Regions from separate parts of the Bacillus sp. YC2 genome, predicted to be linked through region 1. Evidence: riboswitches for the same ligand, from Rfam matches in the RefSeq annotation. Region 1 holds a riboswitch; each other region holds the start of a gene.

The links. A riboswitch is a leader RNA that binds a small molecule or an ion and turns the genes downstream of it on or off. The one in region 1 is predicted to bind S-adenosylmethionine.
Region 2: it holds a riboswitch for S-adenosylmethionine, as region 1 does, so the genes downstream of both, KY305_RS19040 (2-hydroxyacid dehydrogenase) here and metK (methionine adenosyltransferase) in region 1, are expected to answer to the same signal.
Region 3: it holds a riboswitch for S-adenosylmethionine, as region 1 does, so the genes downstream of both, mtnW (2,3-diketo-5-methylthiopentyl-1-phosphate enolase) here and metK (methionine adenosyltransferase) in region 1, are expected to answer to the same signal.
Region 4: it holds a riboswitch for S-adenosylmethionine, as region 1 does, so the genes downstream of both, KY305_RS07145 (bifunctional homocysteine S-methyltransferase/methylenetetrahydrofolate reductase) here and metK (methionine adenosyltransferase) in region 1, are expected to answer to the same signal.

The regions. Positions count from the first base shown of each region.
Region 1 covers NZ_JAHXDO010000005.1:19,676-25,706, forward strand. Annotated here, with positions in the region: gene KY305_RS09935 (ABC transporter substrate-binding protein) at 1-47, opposite strand, end outside; gene KY305_RS09940 (alpha/beta hydrolase family protein) at 189-962, shown strand; gene KY305_RS09945 (DUF2584 domain-containing protein) at 1,017-1,259, shown strand; gene pckA (phosphoenolpyruvate carboxykinase (ATP)) at 1,301-2,884, opposite strand; SAM riboswitch class I at 3,082-3,221, shown strand; gene metK (methionine adenosyltransferase) at 3,391-4,593, shown strand; gene asnB (asparagine synthase (glutamine-hydrolyzing)) at 4,738-6,031, shown strand, end outside.
Region 2 covers NZ_JAHXDO010000019.1:5,540-11,570, reverse strand. Annotated here, with positions in the region: gene KY305_RS19050 (RbtT/DalT/CsbX family MFS transporter) at 83-1,330, opposite strand; gene KY305_RS19045 (FGGY-family carbohydrate kinase) at 1,399-2,874, opposite strand; gene KY305_RS19040 (2-hydroxyacid dehydrogenase) at 2,893-3,894, opposite strand; SAM riboswitch class I at 4,016-4,107, opposite strand; gene KY305_RS19035 (molybdopterin oxidoreductase family protein) at 4,255-6,031, shown strand, end outside.
Region 3 covers NZ_JAHXDO010000008.1:143,807-149,837, forward strand. Annotated here, with positions in the region: gene KY305_RS14250 (pyridoxal phosphate-dependent aminotransferase) at 1-667, shown strand, start outside; SAM riboswitch class I at 704-803, shown strand; gene mtnW (2,3-diketo-5-methylthiopentyl-1-phosphate enolase) at 893-2,107, shown strand; gene mtnX (2-hydroxy-3-keto-5-methylthiopentenyl-1-phosphate phosphatase) at 2,104-2,811, shown strand; gene KY305_RS14265 (methylthioribulose 1-phosphate dehydratase) at 2,769-3,398, shown strand; gene KY305_RS14270 (1,2-dihydroxy-3-keto-5-methylthiopentene dioxygenase) at 3,415-3,951, shown strand; gene spo0E (aspartyl-phosphate phosphatase Spo0E) at 4,261-4,521, shown strand; gene KY305_RS14280 (sporulation kinase KinD) at 4,734-6,031, opposite strand, start outside.
Region 4 covers NZ_JAHXDO010000003.1:83,015-89,045, reverse strand. Annotated here, with positions in the region: gene KY305_RS07165 (DinB family protein) at 1-402, opposite strand, end outside; gene KY305_RS07160 (pentapeptide repeat-containing protein) at 521-1,147, opposite strand; gene KY305_RS07155 (alpha/beta fold hydrolase) at 1,375-2,181, shown strand; gene KY305_RS07150 (GNAT family N-acetyltransferase) at 2,245-2,685, opposite strand; gene KY305_RS07145 (bifunctional homocysteine S-methyltransferase/methylenetetrahydrofolate reductase) at 2,772-4,613, opposite strand; SAM riboswitch class I at 4,704-4,827, opposite strand; gene KY305_RS07140 (YajQ family cyclic di-GMP-binding protein) at 4,928-5,419, opposite strand; gene KY305_RS07135 (CvfB family protein) at 5,519-6,031, shown strand, end outside.

The sequences.
Region 1 (6,031 bases):
AAAGCGCATATGACGAAGGCGCAGCCCGTTTTGAGCCATTTGTTCACGGTATAACCTCCTTGTGTTAAGCGTTAAAATAACCCTTTTTGCTTTACATATCGTATGATGGGTATAAAAAATGTGTGAGTGCCCATATTCAGGTTGGGAAAGAATAAAAAAACCGATAATGACAAGGAGGCTTATTCGTTTTGCTAGTTGAGAAGAGAAGATTTCCGTCTCCCAGTCGGCATGTCCGCCTCTATACAGTGTGTTATGTCTCTAAAGGATTAAAGGTGAAGGGGCTGATGGCTGAGCCGGCTGTGTCAGGGGAGTATGACGGTTTTTTATATTTGCGAGGCGGCATTAAAAACGTCGGCATGGTTCGGCCGGGAAGAATCATTCAATTTGCATCGCAAGGCTTTGTCGTGTTTGCGCCTTTTTACAGAGGCAATCAGGGAGGCGAGGGCAATGAGGATTTTGCGGGAGAGGACAGAGAAGACGCGTTTTCCGCATTCCGCCTGCTGCAAGAGCATCCGAGCGTAAGGAAAGGCAGAGTCCATATTTTCGGCTTTTCCCGCGGCGGGATTATGGGGCTTTTAACTGCGATTGAGATGGGGCGCCAAGCCGCTTCGTTCGTCTCATGGGGCGGCGTCAGTGATATGGTGCTTACGTATGAGGAGCGAAAGGACTTGCGGCGAATGATGAAGCGGGTGATTGGCGGCACGCCGAAAAAGGTTCCGGACGAATATAAACGCCGCTCACCGTTTGAAAAAGTAAACCGCGTCCATGCTCCCGTGCTGCTCATTCATGGTGAGGAGGACCAAAATGTATCAATTGAACATGCCCGCATGATAGAAGAGAAGCTGAAAGAGGCGGGCAAGCTGGTGGAAACATGGTATTACAGCGGTTTTACGCATTATTTTCCTCCGCACGAAAACAGGCGCATTGTCCGGCAGCTTACCAAGTGGATGAAATCAAAGTAAGACCAATGATTTATGGTATGATAAAGAAAAAGAGAACGAAAGGGGATTTTCATTTTGGGAATGCCTGTTGAATTTAATACAATGATTGTGACAAAAGGCAACGAAAAACGGATAGAGGAAAATATCTTCATCCTTGAAAAAGAGGGCTACCGCGTATATCCTCTTGATATTCCGATGGACGTGCGCAAAACGAAAACAGGCGAGAAATCGGGTACGGGAGAAGTCCAAAAGCTCGAATGGGCGAACGGACGGACAAGCATTACATACAGGCTTACCTCGCTTTACACTACAAACTAATGAACAATAGCCAAGGGCATTTGCGCCCTTGGCTTTTTTGGTTAAACGAGAGGTCCGCCCGTTTTGGCAATTGAGTCGGTATGTGAGAACTTTTTAAAATTTTCCTTGAACTCATGAGCGAGGAACAGCGCTTTTTCATTGTAGGCTTTTTTATCGCTCCATGTGTTTTCAGGCTGAAGGACATGGTCGGGCACGCCTGGGACATGAACAGGGCTGTGCAGGCCGAAGATACTGTCCGTCACCATGTCTGTCTGATCCAGTTTGCCTTCAATCGCCGCTTTTACCATCGCTCTCGTGTAGGACAGCTTCATGCGCTCTCCCTCACCGTATCCTCCGCCGGTCCATCCTGTGTTGACGAGGAAGACCTGAACGCCGTGCTCATCGATTTTCTTCCCGAGCATTTCGGCATATACGTGGGCCGGAAGCGGAAGAAACGGAGAACCGAAGCATGTTGAGAAAGTCGTTTGCGGAGATGTCACCCCGCGCTCGGTTCCGGCAAGCTTACTGGTGTACCCGCTTAAGAAATGATACATCGCCTGTTCCTTCGTCAGTTTGCTGATCGGAGGCAGCACACCGAACGCGTCTGCCGTTAAAAAGACGATGGCTGACGGGTGCCCGGCGAGGCTTGGAGACACGATATTGCCGATCATCTCAATCGGATACGCCGCTCTTGTATTTTCCGTGTAGAAGGAATTATCGTAATCCGCCTTATGCGTATTATCGTCAATCACAACATTTTCAAGCACTGAACCGAAGCGGATCGCGTTGAAAATCTGCGGCTCCTTCTCTTCACTCAAGTTAATACATTTAGCGTAGCAGCCGCCCTCGATGTTAAATACGCCGGAGTGTGACCAGCCGTGCTCGTCATCGCCGATCAATTTGCGGTTTGCATCTGCTGAGAGCGTCGTTTTTCCGGTGCCGGAAAGTCCGAAAAACAGGGCGACATCGCCTTTTTCCCCGACGTTGGCTGAGCAGTGCATCGGCAGGATATCCTGCGCGGGCAGCAGGAAGTTCATAATGGAGAATATCGATTTTTTCATTTCTCCGGCGTATTCCGTTCCGCCGATTAAAATGACGCGTTTTTCGAAAGAAACGATAATAAACGTTTCAGAATGTGTGCCGTCAGTTTCCGGGTCCGCTTTAAAATGCGGGGCGGAAAGAATGGTAAAGGGCTGAACCCCGGAGTCTCTTTCGTCTGTCTCAGGTCTGATAAACAGCTGGCGCGCGAATAGATTATGCCATGCAAACTCATTTACGACCGTAATCGGCAGTCTGTATTTTTCATCCGCACCTGCGAATCCCTCAAATACAAACAGTTCATCCCGCTGTTTTAAATAGCTGACGACTTTTGAATAAAGCCGTTCAAACGCTTCTTCTGAAATGGGCTGGTTTACCGGCCCCCAATCAATCTGATCTTCTGTGCTTTGTTCCCGGACGATAAATTTATCTTTTGGAGAACGGCCGGTGTATGCACCGGTAGTTGCGCGGACGGCGCCCGTTGATGTTAATGTTCCTTCATTTCGGCTGATCACTTTTTCGGTAAGTCTTGGGGCGGATAAATTATGATGCACATTCGGACTTGCGAGTAATGCCTGTAAGTCTGCGGTTAAATCAACTAATTTCATAAAAACCTTCCTTTGCCGGTTTATTTGTGTTTCGCTGAATGTGAAATTAGTATAACACATATATAAAAATAGTCTATACTATTTATTATTTTTTGTTTGTGTTTTTCCATTGCTTTCTGAAATTAAGGCGCGCAATCGCTTTAATTCATATTGACACCTTAAACACTTTTACGATAAGATATTTCATTGAGCGGATACTCTTATCCCGAGCTGGCGGAGGGACAGGCCCGATGAAGCCCAGCAACCGGTTTCTCTGTTAAAAAGCATGTGGAAACACTGTGAGAAACTAAGGTGCTAACCTGATGCAAGGTTCAATATTTTCCTTGAGCGATAAGAGTGAAAGGCACACAAACCAAACCCTTTCCTCGAGTGGAAAAGGTTTTTTTATTTCATAAAATATGCCAATTAACATTCTCTGATATAGTATGACATTGTATTAAGAGGGAGCGAGTTCCGTATCATATGAGAAGATCTTGGGATGGATCTTTTTTCAGGAGGAAAAATTCATGAGTAAAAACCGTCGTCTGTTTACATCTGAATCTGTTACAGAGGGGCATCCGGATAAAATCTGTGACCAAATCTCTGACAGCATTTTAGATGAAATTTTAAAAAATGACCCTAACGCGCGCGTAGCCTGCGAAACATCTGTAACGACAGGCTTAGTGCTGGTCAGCGGAGAGATTACAACATCAACATACGTTGACATTCCGAAAACGGTACGTGAAACGATTAAAGAAATCGGCTACACACGCGCAAAATACGGATTTGATGCGGAAACTTGCGCTGTTTTAACGTCAATTGACGAACAGTCAGCAGATATCGCGATGGGCGTCGACCAAGCGCTTGAAGCACGTGAAGGCACAATGAGCGATGCTGAAATCGAAGCAATCGGAGCGGGAGACCAAGGCTTGATGTTCGGTTATGCATGTAATGAGACGAAAGAGCTTATGCCGCTTCCGATCTCACTGGCCCATAAATTGGCGCGCCGTTTAAGCGAAGTCCGCAAAGAAGACATTCTTCCGTACCTTCGCCCGGACGGTAAAACACAAGTAACAGTTGAATATGATGAAAACAACAAGCCGGTCCGCATCGATGCGATCGTTATTTCCACTCAGCACCACCCTGAAATTACGCTTGAGCAAATCCAGCGCAATCTGAAAGAGCACGTCATTAATCCGGTCGTGCCTGAGGAACTGATTGATGAAGAAACAAAATACTTCATTAACCCGACAGGACGCTTCGTTATCGGCGGACCTCAAGGTGACGCGGGGCTTACAGGCCGTAAAATCATCGTTGACACATACGGCGGCTATGCACGCCACGGCGGCGGCGCATTTTCCGGTAAGGATGCGACGAAAGTAGACCGTTCTGCGGCATATGCAGCGAGATATGTAGCGAAAAACATTGTTGCAGCCGGACTTGCGGATTCATGTGAAGTGCAGCTTGCATACGCAATCGGCGTTGCGCAGCCTGTTTCCATTTCAATCAACACATTTGATACCGGAAAAGCTTCTGAAGAAAAGCTGATTGAAGTCGTACGCAGCAACTTCGATCTGAGACCGGCCGGCATTATTAAAATGCTTGACCTGCGCCGCCCGATCTATAAGCAAACGGCTGCTTACGGCCACTTCGGACGTCATGATGTGGACCTTCCTTGGGAGCGCACTGACAAGGCGGAAACGCTTCGCAAAGAAGCACTAGGAGAATAATTATATAGCCGCTTACTTAAGCGGCTTTCCCTTTTTGTAGATGCTGTCATGTTTATTTTTTTACATAACGTGAAACAAATGATTGAGCAAAGCGTCTATAAAAAGGGGGTCCAATTAGAAAATTACACTTATGGAGGCTATATTATGTGTGGATTTGTCGGTGTTTTTAATAAGCATCCATTAACTCAAACCGCAGATCAAGAAGAGCTAATCAAACAAATGAACCAAATGATCGTTCACCGCGGTCCTGACAGCGATGGGTATTATCATGATGAGCACGTCGGCTTCGGCTTCAGACGGCTCAGTATTATTGACGTAGAAAACGGCGGACAGCCTTTATCATATGAAGATGAAAAATATTGGATCATTTTTAACGGCGAAATTTATAACTATATTGAATTGAGAGAAGAGCTTGAAGCAAAGGGCTACACTTTCAATACAGATTCCGATACCGAAGTTCTGCTTGCGACATACCGCCATTATAAAGAAGAAGCGGCTTCAAAGCTTCGCGGAATGTTTGCGTTTCTGATTTGGAACAAAGCTGACCAAGTCATGTACGGCGCGAGAGACCCGTTCGGAATCAAACCGCTGTACTATACAACGATTCAAGACAAGGTGTATTTTGCTTCAGAAAGAAAAAGTTTAATGGCCGCTCAGAACGGAATTGACCTTGATACAGCTTCTTTACAGCAATATATGTCTTTCCAATTTGTTCCTGAACCGGGCACACTTGACGCTGAAGTGAAAAAAGTGGAGCCGGGCAGCCAGTTTACAATCCGTCCGGAAGGCGACATTGCGTTTAAAACGTATTTCAAAGCGAACTTCAAGCCTGTTCAGTCAGATGAAGATAAGCTTGTTAAGGAAGTCAGAGACGCGATTTTTGACTCTGTGAAAGTTCATATGAGAAGTGACGTTCCTGTCGGCTCGTTTCTATCCGGCGGTATCGACTCTTCTTTTATCGTCTCTGTAGCGAAAGAGTTTCACCCCAACCTGAAAACTTTTTCTGTCGGCTTTGAACAGCAGGGCTTCAGTGAAGTTGATGTAGCGAAGGAAACAGCCGCTGCGCTCGGTATCGAAAACATCAGCAAAGTCATTTCTCCTGAGGAGTATATGAACGAGCTTCCGAAAATCGTATGGCACTTTGATGATCCGCTTGCAGATCCTGCGGCGATTCCGTTGTATTTCGTTGCGAAAGAAGCGAAGAAGCATGTAACGGTTGCCTTATCTGGTGAGGGTGCGGATGAGTTATTCGGCGGTTATAACATTTACCGTGAGCCGCTGTCCCTTAAACCGTTTGAACGCATCCCGTCCGGCCTGAAAAAAATGCTTCTTCATGTTGCAGCTGTCATGCCTGAAGGAATGAGAGGAAAAAGTCTCTTAGTCCGCGGCTGTACACCGCTTGAGGATCGTTATATCGGTAATGCAAAGATTTTTGAAG
Region 2 (6,031 bases), on a different contig from region 1:
TTATGAATCAGCATATGTTTTTTCGCGTTTTGCTGGCAGAACCTCTAATAAAAAAACGCCCCGATTATTCGAGGCGCTGCAGCTAAGATGCATATTCAGGCAAAGCTTCTTTATGTTTTGCCGCTTTTTCTTCAGGGACATGGATCCATTTTGTCAAAAGTGCACTTGCAAAATATAACGCCGCGAAAATCCATACGACGCCTTGTGCGCCGATAAGGCCGATAAATGCCCAAGCCAGCGCCGGTCCTGCAAACGCTGACAGGCCGGCTGCCAGATTTAATACAGACATGGCCGCACCCTTATCTTGGCCTGCCACCGTCGGCACAATGGCTCCAATCGGAACGAACCCGGCAAGAAGACCTCCCCAAATGAAGCCGATGATGCTGACCAAAAGCAAGCTTCCGTGTGAGAAAACGGGAGCGTAATATAATAACACAGTAAAGATGCCGCACCCGACACCGCCAAACCACATAACGGTGTTTTTCCAGCCGAACGTATCACCGATGACGCCGAAAATTAAGTTGAATACGATGTTGCCGAGAAAAATCGTTCCCCAGATTTGCAGCCATACATTTGTAGAGATGCCGTGCTGTGCCATATGCATAGGGAGAAAAACCGGAAAACCGTATGTTCCGATGCTGTTAATGATTCTAACGATGCCGCCTGAAAGTACGCGCGGATTCGACACAAGGATGGTCACTCCTTTTAACAATTCATGAACCGTTTCCTGTTTGCTTGCTTTTTTCTTCTCAAAACGATCTTTATTCACGACTAATGCAAAAAACGCGCCGAGGCATACCCAAAAAATCGAACTCCAAAGAGTATTCAAATAACCGAATGATTTGATTGCCCAGCTTGAGTACCAGGCGCCGAATACAAACATGCCGCAGCAGTAGGCAATCCAAAACCAGCCGACTGCCGTGCTGAGTCTGTTTTTCGGAGTACGGTAAATGACCCAGGTCAAAAATGAGTAGGCAAACAGCGGATACCCCAACCCTTTAATAAAGTATGTCACATACATCACCGGTAAATTGAGATGTTCAAATCCGTAGGCGATAAAAGCGGCCGTTCCGATAATGTAAAATAATAATCCCATAAACATCGTTCGTTTCGCGCCAAACGCCTCCAGGCAGACGCCTGAAAACCATGAGGCAATGGCGAGAGAAATGCCGTAAACGGTAAATATGGATGCGGACTGCTGGACCGTCAATCCGTTTTCAACTAAAAACGGACTGAGCCAGCCCTGTTCAAGGCCGTCTCCCATCATAAACAGCACGACGCCAAAAAACCCCCAGGCGAGCTGTTTCGGGATACCTATTTTATTGAGCATATCTGTTTCCTCCTATATGCGCTTACTTGGTGTAAAGAATTAACTTATTAAATACTATTAATTGTAAATTATGCCATTACCTCTGTTTTTGAAGACGGCTGAAAATGTGAAAATAAGCTTTGTGTGTGTTTCCATTCTTCATATAAGAATAGATCTGTCTGATCCGTTTCCGGTTCAATGACCTTCGTATCATTCGGCCGCTCCTCTTTCACCCCGAGAGCTCCGTTGCAAATCATTGCTGCCCCCATTGCCGAAGCCTGACTGAAGCCTTTTCTCTTATAGATCTTCTTCTGTAAGAGATTTGCGAGAAACTGTGTCAGGGCTTCACTTTGAAAACCGCCGCCGCACGCCCTTACATAATCAAGTGAGAAAGGGCTGACTTCTGTTAACATATCAAAGTTCCATTTGATTGAAAAAGCGATTTCCTGAAGCGCTGCTCTGACAAAATGCGCTCTGGTCAGCTCTTGAGAAAGCGGAGCGTCAAATACGAAGCCGCCTTTTGTCAGCGCATTTTTTTCCGTTGATAAATATGAACCCAGCGCTGAAACACAGGCATTATCATTCGAAAGGCTTGCGATTTCCCGTTCCATGACGCTGTAAGGCTCATTCGGATAAAAGATCGCTTTTAATTTCTGATAATTAAGCCCGGTAATGCCCGGATTTGTTTCAATGAGCCACTGCCCTTCTTCTGTATGGCAATTCAGCCATGCTTTCATTTCGCTGTCTGCATGAGCTTCCCCGGTTACCTTGGTAATGGGAGTCGTTGTGCCCGACACAATGATGATATCACCGGGTTGTGCATGCGCGCTTTTAATCGCAAGCTGTGTGTCTCCGCCGCCGGCTATAACTGGAACCCTTTCTGAAAGGCCGAAAACATCCGCTTTCTTAAACGTTAACATCCCGACGACTGTGCCCGACCTGACCAGCGAGGGAAGAATAGAGGAAGAAAAGCCGAAGATGCTGCACAGTTCCTCTGACCAGGCATTTTTTTTCACGTCAAACAGCAGCGTTTCTGCCGCCTGTGACGGTTCATAGCTTAAGATGCCGCTTAGCTCAAACGTCACCCAGTCACTGATGCTCGTCATTTGATGCACTTCTTTCCACAAAGCTGGCTGTCTTTCTTTTAATCCGAAAAGCTTCAGCGCGGAAAACAATGCACTCGGAAGGCGTCCGGTGCGCCGGTACACTTCTTCCTTTACATCAATCTTGTCTTCCCATTCGCGGCCCCTGTTATCGATATTCGGCAAGCCGAGAAATGCTCTTCCGTCTCTGTTGATAAGAACGATCCCCTGCCTTTGGCTGGTGGAAGTGATGCCGATCAATGTAATATCGGGGCTATTGGCGATTGCACGCTTTGCCATCCCGCTGATTTGCCGCCATAACACCTCCGGCGAGAAATAGCAGCTGTCCGGATAAAGCGTATCTGTAACATATTCAATATCTTCCCTTTCAATCGCCGTTACCTCTCCGCCGGCAGTCACAACCGCGACCCGGGCATTCCCCGTTCCGATGTCAAACACAAGATAGCCTTTTTGTTTTGCCAAAATTGCCGCCCCCTTTTCTTATCCTCCGGTTTGAAGTTCGTTTTTGTTATAAAGCGTGGGTATTGAATAGGTTTGTTCTTTTTTCCATTTGATAAGCGCGTCGTTCAGTATACGCACGTGATGATCCTCCACTTCAAAGGTCGCGCCGGCTAAGTGGGGTGTTGCAAAAACATTCGGCAAGGAGATCAGTTCATAATCAGAAGATTCAGGCGGTTCATGATAGAACACGTCAAGAATTGCTCCTCTGATTCGGCGTTCTTTAAGCACCTGCAAAAGATCTTCCCTGTCTGTCACTGCCGCTCTTGATGTATTGACAAAAATGGCGTCCTTTTTCATCAACTGAAAATATGCGGCGTCTATGAGGCCGATTGTTTCTTCTGTGCGCGGCAGGTGAACAGATACAATATCACTCTCTGAAAATACCCGTTCGATCGATGTTTTCTCATACTGACGATTTTCATGATCTACAAAAGGGTCATAGTACAAAACCTTACAGTCAAAGGCTTTCAAAAGCCCGGCGATTTTCTGGCCGACGGCTCCGAATCCGAGCAGGCCCACCGTTTTTCCGGTCAGTTCATTCCCCCTGAATTTGACGTAAGCCTGTAAATAATCCCCGTTCCACCTTTTATCCTTCAGCCATTGATTTGACGGGTATGTGTGGCGCAAAAAAGAGATAACATTTCCGATAAACATTTCAGCCACTGCCTGAGCGTTGCGGGCCGGCGTGAAAAAAACGGGGATTCCCTTTTTCGTTGCTGCAGCTGTATCAACATTAGACGGCATCCCTCTGCATACACCGATGAAGGCAAGCTCTGGTGATGCGGTAATGACACGATCCGTTACGTCATCAAGTTCGGTAATAAGCCCTGTCGCATTCGTCTCTGCCATCAGCCGGATTAATTCATCTTCCCGATAGGCTCGGCCGTGCTTTTTCCAAGAGCGGCAGACGACAGTGCCGAACACCTCTTCCAGCTCATCCACCCCTTGTTTGTGATATGGTGCGGTAATTAAAACCGTCATGGTGCAAAACATCCTTTTCACATAAATTTTTTCATAAAAAAATCTCTTTCCCAAAGAAGGAAAGAGATTCGTATACTGTCTTTATCCGCTTTATGCGCACAAACATGTATAGACCCATTCTTTCCTATCTTTCAAGCATACGCTTGCTGGAATTGGCACAATAATGTTGCCGAGGTTTCATAGGGCCAGTCCCTCCACCTCTCTTGATAGAAAATAAAATGATGAAATTGTCAGTCTGTTTAAAAGAATAAACTCATCATAGAAAAGTCTTTCGGTGATGTCAATACTTTTTTTCTAAATTGACGTTCAATTTCGAAATGTTATAATGCTTACAATATACAAAAAGAGGAGAAATGGGCTATGAATTCTTTTGCCGAACAACCAAACGGGGTCTTTAAATCGGTATGCTCGTTAGACTGTCCGGACCAATGCGGCTTGCTTGTTACAAAAAAAGACGGCAAGATCATCAAAATACAGGGCGATCCCGATCACCCGGTCACATCAGGAAATATTTGCAATAAAGTCAGAAACATGGCCGAACGCATTTATGATGACAAGCGCTTATCCACTCCGTTAAAGCGTGTCGGTGCGAAATGGGAAGCTGTGTTTGAGCCTGTTTCTTGGGACGAGGCCATCAGCACCATCAGCACACACTGGAAAGAGCTGATTGCAAAAGAAGGAGCAGAAAGCATTCTTCCATGCAGCTTTTACGGCAATATGGGAAAACTTGCGGCAGAAGGAATGGACCGCCGCTTTTTCCATCGTCTCGGCGCAAGCAATCTGGAACGGACCATTTGCAGCAAAGCCGGATCTGAAGGCTACAACTACACGATGGGAGCTGGCGCAGGAACAGACCCCGAGGAAACCATTCATGCAAAGCTGTTTATATTTTGGGGAATCAATGCCGTCAGTACGAATATGCATCAGGTGACAATTGCTCAAAAAGCCCGTAAAAATGGGGCGAAAATTGTTGTCATTGACGTTCATAAGAACCAAACGGGACGCCTTGCCGATTGGTTTATTCCTATTCGTCCCGGCACAGATGCCGCGCTCGCTCTCGGTATGATGCATGTTTTATTTAAAGAAAACATGCATGACGAAGCATTTCTTTCTGAATACACCGCAGGCAGTGAAGAATTGAAAGAACATGTCAAACAGTATGATCCGGACACAGTCGCTTTGATTACAGGCGTCAAGGCGGACGATATCCTCCGGCTTGCGAGAATGTACGGAGAAACCTCCCCTTCCCTGATCAGAATCGGAAACGGCATCCAGCATCATGATAATGGCGGAATGATCGTCCGCACCGTTTCCTGTCTGCCGGCTGTTACCGGACAGTGGCTGCACGCCGGAGGGGGCGCGATCAAGCATAACAGTGCGGTATTAGGCTATAACAGAAAAGCGCTGCAGCGTCCCGGCTTGCTTCAGGGCCGCACACCGCGATCGTTTAATATGAACAGGCTTGGGAGAGTTCTTTTAGAAACAGATCCCGCCGTACGCTCGCTGTTTATTTACGGAACAAATCCCGCAGTGGTCGCGCCGGAAGCGAATAAGGTGAGAAAAGGCCTGCTGCGTGAGGATTTATTTGTAGTCGTTCATGATCTGTTTTTAACAGAGACCGCTAAATATGCGGATATCGTTCTTCCCGCTACATCCGCTTTTGAAAATACAGATTTCTATACTTCTTACTGGCATCATTTTATTCAGCTTCAAAAGCCGGTTATAGAACGATACGGAGACAGCAAATCAAATACGGAAGTGTTTCGTTTATTGGGTGAGGCAATGGGATTTACCGAACAAGAACTGCAGGATTCTGATGAGGAGTTAATCAGACAGGCATTAGACTTTCCTGATAATCCGTATATCGAGGATATTACTTACGATTCGCTCTCTAATCAATCCTTTATGAGAGCCAATCGAAAAAAACCGCTCTTCCCGGGTAAGCTCCCGACACCGAGCGGAAAAATTGAATTATATTCTGAAAAAATGAAGCAAGATGGCTTTCCGCCCCTGCCGACGCATCTTCCGCTGCACAAAGATGAAGATTTTCCGTTTTTGTTTGTGCCTGGGCCGAATCATAATTTCTTAAATTCGACATTCTCGAATAACGAAAAACACGTCAAACTTGAAAAAGCGC
Region 3 (6,031 bases), on a different contig from region 1:
TAATCCGACCGGGGCTGTGGCGACACCGGAGTTTTTTGAGGAAACGGTCAGCTTCGCAAAGGAAAACGGCATTTGCGCCGTTCATGATTTCGCTTACGGGGCCGTCGGCTTTGACGGGCACAAACCGCTGAGTTTCCTGCAGACAGACGGAGCAAAAGAAACCGGAATTGAAATTTACACGCTGTCAAAAACCTACAATATGGCGGGCTGGCGGGTTGGATTTGCCATTGGGAACAGATCAGTCATCGAAGCGATCAACCTGTACCAAGACCACATGTTTGTCAGTTTGTTCCCTGCGGTCCAGCAGGCTGCGGCAGCGGCTCTTTTAGCGGATCAGACGTGTGTCGCCGAGCAAAATGACAGGTATGAATCAAGGCGCAATGCGTGGATCACGGCCTGCCGCGATATCGGCTGGGAAGTGACGGCCCCGGCCGGCTCCTTTTTCGCGTGGCTGCCTGTGCCCGCCGGCTATACGTCACAGGAATTTTCAGACTTGCTTCTGGAAAAGGCCAATGTCGCGGTCGCAGCGGGAAACGGCTTTGGAAAATGGGGCGAGGGCTACATCAGAGTCGGTCTGTTGACAAGTGAAGAAAGACTTAAAGAGGCGGCGGACCGGATCGGAAAACTAAATCTTTTCGCCCGAAAAAGCATTGACATTACAAGATAACAATGGGATAATTCAAAATAATTTATAAAATCATTATTCTTATCAAGAGCAGGCAGAGGGACGAGCCCGATGAAGCCCGGCAACCGACTGATAAAGCACGGTGCTAATTCTTGCAGCAGGAGCTGAGAGATAAGATTCGGACATAACACGAAACCTTGAAACCTCTTTCTGCTCAAACAGGAGAGGTTTTTTATTGTTTTGCGAAAGAAAGAGAGGAGTTCACGCATGAGCGAAGTATTGGCAACATACCTTTTGACGGACCCGGGAGACAGTGAGAAACGGGCTGAACAAATTGCGACAGGGCTGACGGTAGGCTCCTGGACGGATTTGCCCCAGCTGAAGCAGGATCAGCTCAGACGGCATAAGGGCCGGGTGGTAAAGGTTGAGAAGAAAGAAGCAACCGCTGAAAACGAAAAACAGGCGGTCATTACCATTGCCTATCCTGAGGTTAATTTTTCAAACGATATTCCGGCAGTGCTGACAACAGTGTTCGGGAAGCTGTCGCTTGACGGAAAAATGAAACTGATTGATCTTGAATTTTCCGAGGCGTTTAAACGCTCCCTGCCCGGGCCGAAATTCGGCATATACGGCATCCGCAAAATGATCGGCGAGTTTGAAAGACCGCTTTTAATGAGCATTTTTAAAGGCGTAATCGGACGGGATCTCACTGACATTAAAGATCAGCTCAGACAGCAGGCGCTGGGCGGCGTCGATATCATTAAAGATGACGAAATTTTCTTTGAAAATGATTTGGCCCCGTTTGAAACCCGTATTACAGAAGGGAAGCGTGTCCTGAAGGAAACCTGTGAAGAGACCGGGCATAAAACGCTGTATGCGGTAAACCTTACGGGACGGACGGCTGACCTGCGGGACAAAGCAAGACGCGCTGCCGAGCTTGGAGCCGACGCCCTTTTACTGAATGTGTTTGCCTATGGCTTAGACGTTATGCAAAGCCTTGCGGAAGATGCGGACATCCCGCTTCCGATCATGGCGCACCCGGCGGTCAGCGGCGCGTTCACATCATCTCCCGTCTACGGTTTATCGCATGCACTTTTGCTTGGTAAGCTGAACCGGTGCTGCGGAGCCGATTTCAGTTTATTTCCGTCACCTTACGGGTCGGTGGCTCTTCCGAAAAAGACAGCGCTCGCCATTCACGACGAATGTGTGAAGGAAGATGTCTTCAAGCCTTCATTTGCAGTACCGTCAGCAGGCATTCATCCGGGCATGGCGCCTTTATTGATGCGTGATTTCGGAATTGATCATATCATTAACGCCGGCGGCGGGATTCACGGGCATCCGAGAGGCGCCGAGGGCGGAGGAAAAGCGTTCCGCGCTATTATCGATGCGGTGCTTCAAGCGCAGCCGATAGAAGAAAAAGCCGCAGCGTGCAAAGACCTTCAGCTCGCATTAGACAAATGGGGGAGGGCGGAAGCCGTATGACCCAAACACCGCTGATTATTTGTGATTTCGACGGAACGGTTACAATGAACGACAACATTATCAGCATCATGAAAGAATTTGCACCGCCTGAATGGCTCGCTTTAAAGGATGGCGTCCTGTCTAAAAGCATATCCATCCAAGAGGGCGTCGGCCGGATGTTCGGGCTTCTGCCGAGCAGCTTAAAAGAAGAGCTGACAGATTTTGTTCTGCAGGATGCGAACATACGGGACGGTTTTGTGGAGTTTGTGTCGTTCGTCCGGTCAAACGGCCTTCCGTTTTACGTCGTAAGCGGCGGGATGGACTTTTTTGTGCACCCGCTTTTGGATGGAATCGTGGAAAAGGAGCGTATTTTCTGCAATCACGCGTCTTTTGAAAATGCCCATATTCATATTGAATGGCCTCATGCCTGTGACGAGGGCTGTACAAACCAATGCGGCTGCTGCAAACCGTCAGTCATCCGAAAGCTTTCAGAAGACCAAAAGGAGTTTCTCATCATGATCGGTGATTCCGTTACGGATGTCGAGGCTGCCAAGTTATCTGATATGTGTTTTGCAAGAGATTACTTGCTGGATGAATGCAAGGAGCTCGGGCTGCGTCATCTTCCTTTTCATGATTTTTACGAAGTGAAAAGCGGCATTGAAAATATGGGGGAGGTGCAGGCATGGCTGCAAAACAAGAGCGCTGGCGCGAACTTGCCGAAGTAAAGCGTGAGCTGGCTGAAAGAGACTGGTTCCCGGCGACAAGCGGCAATCTTTCCATTAAAGTCTCTGATGAGCCGTTAACCTTTCTCGTCACGGCAAGCGGCAAGGATAAACGGAAAGAAACAGACGAAGATTTTCTCTTAGTCGATCAGGACGGGAAACCCGCTGAAACCGGCCATTCCTTAAAGCCGTCTGCGGAAACGCTTCTGCATACCTATTTGTATCAGAAGACAAATGCGGGCTGCTGTCTGCATATTCATACGATAAATAATAATGTGATATCAGAGCTGTACGGCGATGAAAAACAAATTACCTTTCAGGGACAGGAAATCATTAAAGCGCTCGGCTTATGGGAGGAAAACGCGGCGGTGGCCATTCCGATTATTGACAATCCCGCGCATATTCCGTCATTGGCTGAAAGCTTCGCAGCACACGCGGCGAGCGACTCCGGCGCCGTGCTGATCCGCAACCACGGCATTACGGCATGGGGGAAAAATGCGTTTGAGGCAAAAAGGGTGCTGGAAGCCTATGAATTTTTATTCAGCTATCATATCAAGCTCCTGTCACTCCGGCCGCAGCTTGTCAAATAAAGAGGAGGAATCAAAAATGGCAACGATCAGAATTCATGATGAAAAAAATACATTAATAGAAAACCAAGAGGAAGTAGCACGCTTTTTAGACGACCAGGAGGTTATTTATGAGCAGTGGAACATTGATAAACTTCCGCCTGAGCTTTCAGAAAAATATGATTTGACAGAAGACGAAAAAGAGCAGATTCTTGCTGCTTTTGACAAGGAGATTCAGGACATTTCCGCACGGCGCGGTTATAAATCCCAAGACGTCATATCTTTATCAGATACGACTCCGAACCTTGATGAATTATTGAAAAACTTTCAAAGAGAACACCATCATACCGATGATGAAGTCCGCTTTATCGTCAGCGGCCACGGCATCTTCGTCATTCAAGGCAAAGACGGCACTTTTTTTGATGTCCGTTTGAATCCGGGAGATTTAATTTCGGTACCGGAAAACATCCGCCACTACTTTACGCTTCAAGAAGACCGTAAAGTCGTCGCAGTCAGGATTTTCGTTACGTCAGAAGGATGGGTTCCGATTTACGAAAATGAAAGAGTGCAAAACTAACGAAAACACAAGCCTCTCATGCAGAAAAACGCATGGGGGGTTTTTCTTGTTGACAGTATTTTAATATAAAGTCATCATCCTCCGTTTTGTGCTAAACTTCTATTTTCCGCCGCCGGAACATGCGAAATGCCGTTTACATGATCATGCAACTGGGTATTATTCTCTTAATCCTGCTAAAGATTCCAATATGAAATGAAAAATCAAGTTATTTAGTAAAAAAATGTTTACAAATAAAGTATAATCTGTAATAATGCTCAATAACCCAATCAAACTTGTTTCCTATTCTTTTAGCGGTGAGGGGTGAAGTGAATGGGTAGTTATTCTGAACAAGAAAAATTGCTGGTATCTATTGATGAAAAAAGAAAAATGATGATAGATGCCGCTAACAGGCAGGGGTTTACAGGATATGATACGATCAGACACAGTCAGGAGCTGGACTGTCTGATGAACGCGTATCAGCAGATGATAAACCGGGAACACATACATCATCAAGGAATACAGGGCCTTGTGAAGAAAATAGGCTTGTTCTCCCGCGGTGATGTAATGCCGGCGTATGAGGCAAACAAATGAATGATGATAAAACAGATAACGAAGAGCAAAAGCGCTTCCTGAACAAGCGCGGCATCCTGAAGATGAACGCGTTTTTATTAGCGGGAAGACCCCGTTGATTCCGCTCACGAAGCGCCTCGTATTTATCTGCAGGCCATGATGCCGACCTCCGCATGCATCCTCTTACACATATGCTCCTTTAGATAAAAAAACACCCGATTCAGGGTGTTTTTTTAACGTGAAGCGGCAGGAAGGGTAATGGTGACCACAGTGCCTTCTTCCAGCTCGCTTTGAATATCAATTGAACCTCCGTACATCAAAACGATACGTTTACACACGACAAGGCCGAGGCCGGTGCCTTTTTCCTTGGACGTTACAAATGGCAGAAAAATGTGCTGCAGCATATCTTCAGAAATGCCCATTCCGTTGTCGACGACCTTAATCACGGCTTTATGATCGCGGGCATCTAAATAGATTGCCAGTTTGCCGCCTTCCTGCATTGATTCCAGCGCGTTTTTTGCCACATTCAAGATCACCTGTTTAATATGGTCTTTCGTACAGTTGACCATCAGCGGCCGTTCGACCTGAATCTTCACGTCGACTTCCACATTATAGAGATTTCCTTCAGAATAAATGATCGGCATAATTTCATCGAGAATATCCTGAAGCGAGTTAACCTCCCACTTTTCCGCGGTCGGCTTGCCGAGCACCAAAAATTCACTCACAATCTGATTAATTCGTTTTATCTCCTGCTCAATTATAGAGAAATACAGCTGATCTTCCTCAGTTTTATACTTTTTTTGCAAAAGCTGAATGAAGCCGCTGATTCCGGTAAGCGGATTGCGGATTTCATGAGCGGTGCTTGCGGCAAGCGTTCCGATCAGCTCGAGCTTTTGCGCCTCATTTTGAGCGCGCTCCAGCTGGGTCTGGCGCTTCAGCAAATAATATTGAACGAGAATGAACAAAATATTAAGCAGCACGGCAATGCTGGACATGGGGAGCAGCACGCTTTTGGTCAACTCGTTCAACTCAACCGGTTTCGGATACACATTGATATTCCAGTTGATATCATCCAAATAACCGCTGACCGGTTTTTCGTCTTCTGATTGGTCAGCATGTCCGCTGGCGAATATCACTTTTTTCTGGTTCACTACCTTCACATAAACATCAGGGCTCAGCATATTAATCATATTTCTCAAATAATCGACTTGGATGGCTGCGACTAAATAGTCCGTGACCTTCCGGTTTGCGTCTAAAACCGGGACACAGATCGTAAAAATGCGCTGGCCTGTAATTCTGCTGGAGTAGTCGTTTGTGATGACCGTTTTTTTCGTCTCTTTTGCTTTTGTAAAATACGGCCTGTCCGCCAGATTCACTTTTGATTTCAGATCGGTTGTGCTCGCTATGACATCGCCTTTTGAGTTCAGCATGTAAAGCCCGTTGAATCTCGGTTCATCTTCAAAAGCCTGATCGAGGATTTCATTTATTTTTTCTTCACTGACCGGCTTATCGACAGCGATCGCAAGTGTTG
Region 4 (6,031 bases), on a different contig from region 1:
GCCGTGGTTTACAACATGCCGGATGATATCGGCGTATGTCGTATGAAGTGTTCCGTAGTGCGGGTGAGAAATGGAGATCGAACTTTCCGTATCCTCCAGCCCCGTTAAAAATTTGCCGTATTCTTCATAAAGCGCCGTCATCTTATGTTCAATCGCATCGTGATCTCCGTGCAGCTCCTTAAATTGAGAGAGACTTGGAATGATGTGCTCGTACGTTTCACCATAAAGCGTTTTAAGCCAGAAATAGTCAGCCTGGCACATATGCAGCAGCACAGCATTGACGGACGGAAAAACACTTTCTGTTTCCTGATTCAGGCTTACAGCAGGCACGTTTTTCAGATGCTGAAATATTTGCTGATTGGCCCATACGTGATAGTCATAGAGCTTTTGAATTTGAGACATTCACATTCCCCCTTTTCCTTTCTGTAATTCAACGCTTATGGGGAAATCCCTTTTTAATGCATTCGCAGGCATACTTGGAGAAGGGTATTAAACTGCGGTCATTGTCCTGTAATAGGCATTAGACAATGGCCCCGAGCGCTCTCGCAAAAGTAATGGCGTGGGCGGGGGCTATGCGGCATCCTTTCAGCTTATCTAGCGAGACGTGCATATCCTCAAAGGTGCATGTGCTGATATCCATGTTGAAGAGAGAAGTGCCGATGAAGTTTGCGCCGTCCAAATGACATGCATCAAACTGTGTATGCTCAAGAGCGGCATCATTGCATTCACTTTCAGAAAGAGTGCATTGTTCAAAGCGTACATGTTTCATATTTGAATAGCTGAATGAACTGTAATTGGCATGGCAGTCTTCAAACCGCACATTACGCAAGGTGCAGTCGGCCAGATTCACTCCGAGCAATTTTGAGTTTTGAAAGACCGTTCTATGGATGATGCTCCCGCTGAAATCGGTGTTTGACAAATCGCATTTTTCAAACCGCACATCCGTACATTCCATATGTCTGAATGAGACGTCCGTAAAGATCATATTTCTGAAAATCACCTGCTCGGCACACAAGTGCTGCAGGTCATCTCCGCTGATTGAACCATTTTCAATCACCGCCTCCTTTATATGATCCTCCTTAAGCGCTTCACTAAAAGAAAGAAGCGGTAATTGCTCCGGAATTTTCGGTTTTTGTATCGTATTCATCGACTTACTCCCTTTACTAAAATAATAGCTGAAATCAGCGATTGAAACATATAGTGAATCGAAACGGTTTTTCTTATGATAATCAGAAAACATATACAGCACCGCCTGCAAAGCGTGCCTTACATCTTCGCCGATTTTCGAGTGTTTCGCTTATTGAAAGAGCGTAATGGAAAAGCGGAGCGGCGTCAACCGCAAGGGACTGAAAAAACGGATAGGGGGAATGACAGATGGGATGCTACGTTCAAACCGAAGAAAATGTGAGTTTATTTGTCGAGGATATCGGGCAGGGACAGCCGATTGTTTTTCTGCATGGCTGGCCGCTCTGCCACAACATGTTTGAATATCAGATGAATGAACTGCCGAAAAAAGGGTTCCGCTGCATCGGCATTGATTTCCGGGGCTACGGCCAATCTGACAAGCCGTTTGAAGGCTATGATTATGACACGATGGCTGATGATGTGAAGGCCGTCATCTACACGCTGGAGCTGAAGGATGCGGTGCTCGCCGGGTTTTCGATGGGCGGTGCCATCGCCATCCGTTACATGACAAGACACGGAGGGGCGGATATTAAAAAGCTGATTTTAATGTCGGCGGCAGCCCCGGCATTTACAAAACGGCCTGATTATCCGTACGGCTTTCGAAAAAAAGACGTTGATGATTTGATTGCCGATTTTAAAAAAGACCGGCCGAAAGCGCTCGCGGATTTCAGCCGTATTTTCTTTGCGAAAAGCAAAACGCCGGAGTTCAGGGAATGGTTCCAGAATCTCGGTTTAAGCGCCTCATCCTACGGCACCCTTCATTCCGCCGCCGCTTTGCGGGATGAGGATTTACGCAAGGAGCTGATGGATATTACAGTGCCGACACTGATTATGCACGGCGTGAAGGATAAGGTCTGTTCCGTTCATTTTGCGAAGGAGCTGAAGCGGCGGATTCAAAGTGCGAGCTTCATTCCTTTTGAAGAAAGCGGGCACGGTATCTTCTATGAAGAAAAAGACCGTCTCAATGAAGAAATCACCCGGTTTGCCAAAGAATAACGCGTTAAAAGCCCTGATAAGAAATATTCTCTTATCAGGGCTTTCGCTTGCTCGGCCGGAAAGTCAGGCAAGTTTTTTATACATGATCAGATGCGGCCCGATGCCCGGAATGTCAAAGGTTTCGCCGATGCTTTTCCAGCCGAGCTTTTCATAATACCCTTTCACATGATATCTGGCATTGCACCAGACAAGCGCCGCACCCATATCTGTCAGTGTCCGTTCTGCGTATGCAATTAATGTGCTTCCAGCTTTTTGTGTGCGGTATTCCGGGAGAGTCGCCATTCCGCGCAGCTGATAGGCGGGTGTTTCCTTTAATGTTTTTTGTTCTTGCGGATAGAAAGAGGCGATGCTGATCAGCGTCCCTTCGAAAAACGCCCCCAGATGAAAAGCGCCTGCCACGTTGTCCTGATCATATTTGCAATCCTCAATGGTCTGGTGAGGGCGCAGTATTTTATGTCTGATATTGTACGTATCTTCTGCGGTAATGAATTTTACTTCAAGCATGGCCATTCTCCTTTATCTGTCTCTTTTTCTTAATCGTACCATGAAAAGGCCGCCTGTCACATCAGGCGGCCTCATTTTTACCCGTATCAATTTAAATAGACATTTGTCCGCTTTTCATCCTTTTGCTTAATATAAGTGGCAAGCTCGGACGTCAAATCAGAACGGAGAAAAGGGGTGATTAAATAGATTCCGTTAAACAGCTCGCACGCCGTGTCAAGGAGGGACTTGGCAATGGCAAGGCCTTCGGTTTTCTGCTTCTGTTTATCCTCTCCGGCAAGCGCCATTTTTTCGCGGATGCCGTCTGACAGCTTAATACCGGGGATTTCATGATGGATGAACTCCGCGTTGCGGCTGCTTGTTAACGGCATTATCCCGATATATACCGGTGTTTGAAGATGCTTCGTTTCCTTATGAATGTCAATGAGCTGCTGCTCTGAGTAGACGGGCTGGGAAACGAAATAATCGGCGCCGCACTCGATCTTTTTCTCCAGCCTTTTGACTGCCTTGTCAAGATGGCGGACATTCGGATTAAACGCGCCTGCCACGGAAAAACTGGTTTTTTTACCGAGCGGTTTTCCCGATAAGGAGATGCCTTCGTTGAACTGTTTAATCAGTCTGATCAAGTCAAAAGACGTTAAATCATAAACAGAGGTGGCCCCCGGAAAGTCGCCGATTTTTGAGGGGTCGCCCGTGATGGCTAAAATATCGGTCAGTCCGAGGGTATCAAGCCCCATTAAATGCGACTGAAGACCGATGATATTCCGGTCTCTGCATGTGATATGGACGAGAGAACGAATATCAAGCCGCTCCTTTAATAAAGACCCGCAGGCGGCATTGCTGATCCGGGGCGTCGCGAGTGAATTGTCGGCGAGCGTCAGCGCCTCAATTCCGGTTTCCTTTAATTCAGCTGCCGCTTGCAGAAATTTGTCAAAATTCAATTTCTTTGGCGGGTCAAGCTCCACAATAATCGAACGTTTTTTCGCGGCTATTTCATTTAATCCCGGTTCGGCCCGTTCATCCCGGACAGTGATTACCTCTTCTTCCCGTCTGATTTTCACCTCTTTTTCCGTGACGGGAAGAAGCCCGCGGACCGCTTCCGCCATTGCCCGGATATGGTTTGGCGTCGTACCGCAGCAGCCGCCGATAATCCGCGCGCCCTGCTTGCGGAATTCAACGGCGCTCTCACGGAAATAAGTGTTGTCTGTTTCATAAACAAGCCGGCCTTCTTCAAGAGACGGAAGACTGCTGTTCGGGTAGACGGATAAATAAGCGTCGCGGAAAATCGGCACTTCGGTGAGCGCTTCAATCATGTGATACGGGCCGAGACGGCAGTTAATGCCCGTTATATCAGCGCCGATGTCAGCAATCGACCTGAGCGCTTCCCCAAGCGGCGTGCCGTCCTGAAGCACACCTTGCTCGTGCATCGATACATTGAGCATGATCGGGAGTTCCGTTTCCTTTCTCGCGATCTTTAATACTTCACGCGCCTCCTCTAAATCATAATAGGTTTCTAACAGAAGGCCGTCCGGCTCTTCGTGCAGTAAGAGATACAGCTGCTCCCGAAAGCTGCGTTTGATTTCTTCAAGGCTGTAGGCGTTTTTGTTAAAGGTGCGGATGCCGCCCATCGTTCCCAGCACATAGGCGCCGTCTGAGGAGGCACGCGCGATTTTGACCGCCTCCTGGTTAATTTTTTTCGTCTCATCTTCCAGTCCGTATCTTGACAGCTTAATGTAATTCGCCCCGTACGTGTTCGTTTGAATAATGTCTGCGCCTGCCTCCACGTAAGCCTTATGTATCCGTTTGATTTCCTCAGGCTTTGACACATTCAGCTCCTCAAAGCACCTGTCAATGCCATAGGAATAAAGCAGAGTTCCCATCGCTCCGTCGCCGATTAAAATCCGATGCTGCAAATCTTCTAATAGTCCCATTATTTGCCTCCCTTATTCACATTCAGCAAGGAAAAAAGAGAAATAAAAAAAGTCTTCTTAAGAAGAAGACTTTTTGATCATTTGTCTCTCTTCTTATCTTCCAAGCTGTTTTGTAAGCTTGCTGGATTTAGCACCTTGGTCATGGTTTTAATAAACCATTACACCGGTTGCTGAAGCGTCGTCGGGCCAGTCCCTCGGCTTCTCTTGATAAGAACGTTCATTTAATTGTCATGGGTTTCCAAATGTTAACTCCGAAAATCCCTTTCTCCAAATTTACCGAAAATAGAGACAATAATCAATAGGAATCACACAATTTATCTAAAATTAATAAATTGAACATCAATCGGCAGGTCTGCCCCGCGGACAGCTGATATAATCTGCTGCAAATCATCTTTGTTTTTTCCGGTCACGCGCACTTGGTCATCCTGTATTTGTGATTTTACCTTCAAGCCGGAGTTTTTGATCACGGCATTGATTTTTTTCGCGTTGTCTTTATCAATGCCCTGCACAAGCTTCGCGCGCTGGCGCACCGTGCCCCCTGAGGCATTTTCGATTTTGCCGTATTCGATGTTTTTCGTCGGAACCTCGCGTTTAATCAGCTTGCCGCTAAGCACGTCTTTAAGCTGGTTTAATTTAAATTCGTCATCAGAAATCAGCACAAGTTCTTCTTTTTCTAATGTCACGTCACTTTTAGACCCTTTAAAGTCATAGCGGGTGCCGATTTCCTTCAGCGTCATTTGAATCGCGTTTTGCACCTCGGGAAATTCAACTTTGGATACAATATCAAAAGAACTTTCTTTTGCCATATGAAAACCTCCTATAACATTTCACTTATGTGTTGATTATAGTAGAATAAGGAGAAATGTCCAACAGCATAAAGCATGAATTTGTGTTTGTTGGAAAAAATGAGAAAAACAACAGCCTATATGGGCGAAGGCAGGAAGGACGATAACATGAGACCAGGGCAGCAGCTCACGTTGAGTATAGATCACCAAACCGATTTCGGGTATTTTTTAACGGACGGCGAGGATACGGTTCTTTTACATAACAGCGAAATCACAGAGGACATTGAAGATAAAGACGAAGTGGAGGTGTTTATTTACGTCGACCCACAGGAAAGGCTCGCCGCGACGATGAAAAAGCCGCTTATCAGCTTTTATGACTACGGATGGGTGGAAGTGACGGATAAGGTGGAGGATATGGGCGTATTCGTCGACGTCGGCCTCTCAAAAGACGCGCTCGTAGCGACAGAGCATCTTCCTCCGTATGAATCCGTCTGGCCGCAAAAAGGCGACAGGCTGTATTGCATGCTGAAGGTGACAAACCGAGGACGCATGTTTGCCAAACCGGCGCCGGAGGACATCATCAGCGAATTATTTTCGGATGCAGACGAAGAGATGATGAATAAAGAACTGACA